Methylovirgula sp. 4M-Z18: one gene and its partner. The protein of the gene in region 1 interacts with the protein of each later gene in a pairwise test. Links are inferred from orthologs where the notes say so. Each region holds a gene or a part of one and is shown on either strand. Other genes may lie near its edges.

Evidence for each region. Proteins that work in one complex are often made in the same cells at the same time.
Region 2: the proteins of V9T28_RS02510 (region 1) and V9T28_RS01580 interact in binary tests that used the Escherichia coli proteins (3 or more experiments, as listed by UniProt). The link is inferred for Methylovirgula sp. 4M-Z18 from one-to-one orthologs.

The regions. Positions count from the first base shown.
Region 1 is NZ_CP149574.1:551,131-553,928, reverse strand. What follows is about bases 46-2,770. They hold V9T28_RS02510 (P-II family nitrogen regulator), read right to left. Parts: upstream 1,715-2,770; coding sequence 1,376-1,714; downstream 46-1,375. Other genes in these bases: tesB (acyl-CoA thioesterase II), read right to left, coding at 2,049-2,770; V9T28_RS02515 (ammonium transporter), read right to left, coding at 46-1,289. Outside these bases: more of V9T28_RS02515, read right to left, coding at 1-45; more of tesB, read right to left, coding at 2,771-2,798. UniProt on the Escherichia coli protein: Involved in the regulation of nitrogen metabolism. Regulates the activity of its targets by protein-protein interaction in response to the nitrogen status of the cell.
Region 2 is NZ_CP149574.1:355,266-358,778, reverse strand. The notes cover bases 74-3,513. They hold V9T28_RS01580 ([protein-PII] uridylyltransferase), read left to right. Parts: upstream 74-427; coding sequence 428-3,313; downstream 3,314-3,513. Other genes in these bases: V9T28_RS01575 (hypothetical protein), read right to left, coding at 3,359-3,513; V9T28_RS01585 (LysR family transcriptional regulator), read left to right, coding at 74-340. Outside these bases: more of V9T28_RS01585, read left to right, coding at 1-73.

The DNA of each region.
Region 1 (2,798 bases):
ATGTCGTACGGAGCCGTCATGTCTTTCAGGTTGGTGTAGTCGGTGAGGCCGACGCCGCCGAGCGCGGTGTTGACCAGGATACCGGTCATGATCGCGCCGGTGATGCCGCCGATGCAGTGCACGCCGAACACGTCGAGCGCGTCGTCATAGCCGATCCAATTCTTCACGAAAGCGACGAAGAAGAAGCAGATCGGGCTGACCATCAGACCGAGCACGATCGAACCCATCGGACCGGCAAAGCCCGAAGCCGGCGTCACCGCGACGAGACCCGCAACTGCGCCCGACACCATGCCGAGCAGCGAGGGCTTGCCCTTGACGATCCATTCGACGAACAGCCAGGAGAGCGCCGCCGCAGCGGTTGCGACCATCGTGTTGACGAAAGCGAGTGCCGTCGTGCCATTGGCCTCGAGGTTCGAGCCGGCATTGAAGCCGAACCAACCAACCCAGAGGAGCGAAGCGCCGATCATCGTCATGGTGAGCGAATGGGGCGGCATAGCCTCTTTCGGATAGCCGACACGCTTGCCGATGATCAAGCAACCGACCATACCAGCGATACCAGCGTTGATATGCACGACGGTGCCGCCGGCAAAATCCAGCGCTCCGGCAGCCGCCAGCCAACCGGCGCTGTTGTTGAGCGCGTCGATCTTGTCCTGAGCGACCTTCTTGGCGGCGTCGGTGGTCGCAGCAGCAAGTTCCTTAGCTGCAGCCGTGAGCAGATTCGCATCGGCCGAAGCCCAGACCCAATGGGCGATCGGGAAGTAGATGAACGTCACCCACAGGAACATGAACAGCAGCATCGCCGAGAATTTGATGCGCTCGGCGAAGGAGCCGATGATCAGCGCCGGAGTAATCATGGCGAAGGTCATCTGGAACACCATATAGGCGAGTTCCGGAATGACGTGGCCCGGCGTGAAGGTCGAGAAGGTCGCGTTTGCGTCGACGCCCTTCAGGAAGACCTTGCCGAAGCCGCCGAGATAGGCTGCCGGGATTCCGAACAAACCGGTGCCAGGACCGGTATCGCCAAGCGACATCGAATAGCCATAGACGGCCCACAGCACGCCGACGAGCGACACGATGGCGAAGACTTGGGTCAGAATCGACAGCATGTTCTTGGTGCGCACCAGGCCGCCGTAGAAGAGGGCGAGGCCGGGGATCGACATCATCAGCACGAGCGCGCTGGAGGTGAGCATCCAAGCGGTATCGCCCGGATTCGGCACGAGTGCGGGCGCGGCAGGCGCTGCAGCGGCGGCTGCCGGCGCGGCGTCCTGGGCATAGGCCACAGCCGTCATGGCGGTCAGCGCCAAGGCCGTTAGCAACCCGCCTTTCAGTGAAAGCAACTTCATGAGTGAACTCCTTGTGAAATCCTTGATGGCGCTTACAGGGCGTCGGCGTCTTTTTCGCCGGTGCGGATGCGGATCGCCTGTTCGAGCGGGGTGACGAAAATTTTGCCGTCGCCGATCTGGCCGGTGCGGGCGGTGGCGCTAATCGCCTCGACCACCTGATCGACCAGGGACGCCGCCACCGCGACTTCGATTTTCAATTTCGGCAAGAAGCTCACGGCATATTCGGCGCCGCGATAGATTTCGGTATGCCCCTTTTGCCGTCCGTACCCCTTTACCTCGGTCACGGTCAGGCCGTGAACGCCGATGGCGGTCAGCGCGTCGCGGACCTCCTCGAGTTTGAACGGCTTAATGATCGCCATCACGATTTTCATGTCGTTTGGTCCCTTAAAGCTCTGGCTCTCGCACCGCTGGATTGCGGCCGGACGAGCCGGTTTGGAACTGCTGAACCCATCACCGCGAACGGCACGCGCCAGCCCCCTCGGAACTTCCTAACAAGTGCCGTGCCAAACGCCGTCGAAATGGGAAAATCTGGGATTCCGCGGCGACTCGGCCGGGATTTTGCTGCGTCGCAGCGAGTATGATTAAAATTTAGGCAAATGCTGAAATCGTTTTCAAAAATAAATGCCTAATATTTGAGCAGAGCAGAGTCCTGTCTACCCCTTTCACGTTAGGCCTGCCCCGATTTGAGGCGGCACGCAACCGCCATCAGGCTTTGGCGTCGCGCGGCCGGATCAAGCCTTCTTGTGCCACCGATGCCACCAAGGCCCCGTCACGCGCGTAAATCAGGCCGCGGGTCAGGCCGCGCGCGCCGCCGGTCCAGGGACTGTCCTGGCTGTACAGGAGCCATTCGTCGGCCCGGAAGGGGCGATGAAACCAGAGCGCATGGTCAAGACTCGCCACCTGCAGGGTCGGATCGAAGACCGTTCGGCCATGGGTGACCATGGCGGCATCGAGCAAGGTCATGTCCGACAGGTAAGCGAGCACCGCCCGATGCACGGCCGGATCGTCCGGCAAAGGGCCGGAGGCTTTCATCCAGATATTCTGAGCCGGTTCCGTCGGCTTGCGGTTGAGGTAGCGCATCCAATCGACGGGGCGCAGCTCGATCGGCCGTTCACGCTTGAAATAAGAGCGCACCGCCGGCGGCATTTGCGCCCCGAATTTCTCGAAAACGTCCCGATCGCTCAGCAAAGTCTCGGGATCGGGCACGTCCGGCATGGCAAATTGATGCGACAGACCCTCTTCCTCGATCTGGAAGGAGGCCGACAGCGAAAAAATCGCCCGTCCGCGCTGAATCGCGACGCAGCGGCGGGTGGCGAAGCTCGTGCCGTCGCGAATCCGGTCGACCTCGTAGACAATCGGAATGCTCGGATCGCCCGGCAGGATGAAATAGCCGTGCAGCGAATGCGGCGCGCGGCCCTCGACCGTCCGCGCCGCCGCGACCAGGGCCTGGGAAAT
Region 2 (3,513 bases), 200 kb from region 1 along the record:
TTTCTACACGAACCGCGGCGTTGCGGACTGGCGCTTCGCAACCCCGAAGGGCGTTGAGATCGTTCGCGCCCGCATCGGATTCAGGGTCAACAATGGCGATATGATGCGGGACGCCACGGTCGCCGGTCTCGGCATCGCCCTGCTGCCCCTCTTCATCGCCGGGCCGGATATTCGCGATGGCAAGGTTAAGGTCGTCGATGTCGGCGTTCGTCCGGCCTCGGAATTCATCTACCTGGCCCATCCGGAAGGCCGGCGGCCGCCCGCGAAACTTCGCGCGTTAGCGGATCACTTGAAGGCCGCATTCGGCGATCCACCCTATTGGGAGAACGGCGTAGATTGAGCTCCGCCCAGTGCGCGCCTTTCTCCGTGCTTTTCGCCCCGCCGGGGAGTAAAGCGGTCTCAAGATTTGAGTTATGATAGCGATTCCATGACGCCTTTGGACACGATCGATCCGCCCTACCGCCACCCCGCCGCGCGGGTGCGCGACATCGTGCTCGACCGGGCCGCGCTCGACGCCGATATCGCGGTGCTGCGGAAGGCCCATCCGCACGACAATACGGCTTTCCGCAAAGCGGCGACCGAGCGCTTCAAACAGGCGCTCGAAGAGGAGCGTGCGCGCATCCGCGCCGATTTCGAGGCCTATCCCCGTGGCCTCCTGTGCGCCGCGCGGCTCGCCACGCTCGAGGACGATCTGATCCGCGCTATCCACGATTACGTCGTGCGCTACATTTATCCCAACCAGAACCCGTCGAGCGGCGAACGGCTGTCGATCGTCGCGGTCGGCGGGTATGGCCGCGGCACGCTGGCGCCCGGCTCCGACATCGACCTCCTGTTCCTGCTGCCCTACAAGCAGACGCCCTGGTGCGAAAGCGTGGTGGAAACCATCCTCTACGTACTGTGGGACCTGCGCCAGAAGGTCGGCCACGCCACCCGTTCGGTCAGCGAATGCATTCGCCAAGCCAAGGGCGACATGACGGTCCGCACAGCAATGCTGGAAGCGCGCTTCATCGACGGCGATCGCGTGTTGTTCGACGACTTGCGCGAGGCCTTCGACCGCGACGTGGTGCGCGGCAGCGCCCGCGAATTCGTCGCGGCAAAACTCGCCGAACGCGAGTCGCGCGTCAATCGGGCCGGCGCGTCGCGCTATCTCGTCGAACCCAATGTGAAAGAGGGCAAGGGGGGATTGCGCGATCTCAACACCTTGTTCTGGATTGCCAAATATGTGTACCGCGTGCGCGACGTCTCGGAACTCGTTGCCGCCGGCCTATTCACGCCGCAGGAATTGCGGCTGTTCAAACGCTGCGACGAATTTTTGTGGTGCGTGCGCTGCCTGCTGCATTTCATCACCGGCCGCGCCGAAGAGCGCTTGACCTTTGACCGCCAGCGGCAAGTGGCGAACGAACTCGGTTATGCCTCGCGCACCGGCCTCTCCGCGGTCGAGCGGTTCATGAAGCACTATTTCCTCATCGCCAAGGATGTTGGCGATCTCACCGCCATCGTGTGCTCGGCGATGGAGGAGCGCGAGGCGAAACCGCGTGCCATGCTCGACCGCTTCATGGGGCGGTTGCGGCGGCGCAAACATGTCGAAGGCATGACCGCCTTTGCGATCGAGACCAACCGCATCACCGTCGCACGGCCGGACGTGTTCGACACGGATCCGGTCAATCTTATCCGCCTGTTCTGGGCCGCCGACCAAACCGGCCTCGCCATTCACCCGGATGCGACGCGCCTCGTCACCCTGTCGTTGAAGAACATCAACGCGCGCATCCGCGAGGACCACGAGGCCAACCGGCTCTTCCTCGACATTCTCACCTCGCGCCATACGCCGGAAATCGTGCTGCGCCGCATGAACGAGGCGGGCGTGCTTGGCCGCTTCATTCCCGATTTCGGCCGCGTCGTCGCGATGATGCAGTTCAACATGTATCATCACTACACCGTCGACGAACATTTGATCCGCACCGTCGGCGTTCTGGCAGCAATCGGCGCGGGACGGTTCAAGGAAGAATTGCCGGTCTCGGCCGAGATCATGCCGAACATTCCCAATCGGCGCGTGCTCTATGTCGCGGCCTTCCTGCACGATATCGCCAAAGGCCGCAAAGAGGATCACTCGCTCGCCGGCGCGGAGGTCGCGCGCAAATTGTGCCCGCGCTTCGGCATGAGTACGGCGGAGACCGAGACGGTCGCCTGGCTCGTCGAATACCACCTCGTGATGTCGACGACAGCGCAGAGCCGCGATCTGTCCGACCCGCGTACCATCGAGACATTCGCCCATATCGTCCAGAGCTTGGAGCGCCTGCGCCTGCTGCTGCTGTTGACGGTCTGCGATATTCGCGCCGTCGGCCCCGGCGTGTGGAACGGCTGGAAGGGGCAATTGCTGCGCACGCTCTATTGGGAAACCGAAATCGTGCTGACCGGCGGCTATTCGGCGGTCGACCGCAAGGGCCGTGTCGCCTATGCGCAAGACCAATTGCGCAAGAGCCTGCCGGGCTGGTCGGACTACGAATTCGACCAATATGCGCAGCGCCATTATCCGGCCTATTGGCTGAAGGTCGATCTGCCGCGCAAGATTCAGCACGCGAATTTGCTGCGGCTTGCCGCGGTCGAAATGAAATCCCTGGTGACGGAAGTCGCGACCGACGAATTCCGCAGCGTCACCGAGCTGACCGTCATCGCGCCGGATCACCCGCGGCTCCTGTCGGTGATTTTCGGCGCCTGCGCGGCAGCGGGCGCCAATATCGTCGACGCGCAGATTTTCACCACCAACGACGGCCTCGCGCTCGATACGATCTTCATCAGCCGCGGCTTTGAGCGCGACGACGACGAGCGCCGCCGCGCCGACCGCATCGCCACACATATCGAAAAGGCCTTGCGCGGCGAAATCCAGCTCGGCTCGGTGGTGGCAGCCAAGGGCGGCGTGCCGAAGGGACGCGCCAAGACCTTCCCGCTCGCGCCGGAAGTGATGATCGACAATGGGCTGTCGAATCGCTACACGCTGCTCGAAGTCTCCGGCCTCGACCGCCCCGGCCTGCTCTACGATCTCACCAATGTGATGTGGCGGCTTAACCTCAACATCGGCTCCGCCCATGTCGCGACCTTCGGTGAAAAGGCGGTAGACGTCTTTTACGTGACCGATCTCACCGGCGCGAAGGTCACCAATGCGACGCGGCAAGCGGCGATCAAGCGCCATCTGCTCGAAGTCTTTGCGGTCGACGAGGACGGGAAGAAGAAGGGCGATGAGGCAAATGCTGCAGCCTCACGCGCGTCGCGCCGGTCACACAGCAGGCGCGAGGGTGAACATGGCGCCTCAAAATGACGAAGTGAGGCAAAGGATCATTTTGAAATCGTTGTTGCGCAGCGCTCAAGTGTATCGCCGTTTCGTCGGCGCCCGCGCCGCCTTGTTCGGCTTGCGTGCCATGGCCCAGTCGCGCGCTTTCTCGACCATCGCCAAAATGCGATCCGGGTCTTTGCTGTCGTAGCGGACGAGAACCGCTGGCCAGCCGTCATAATGCGCGG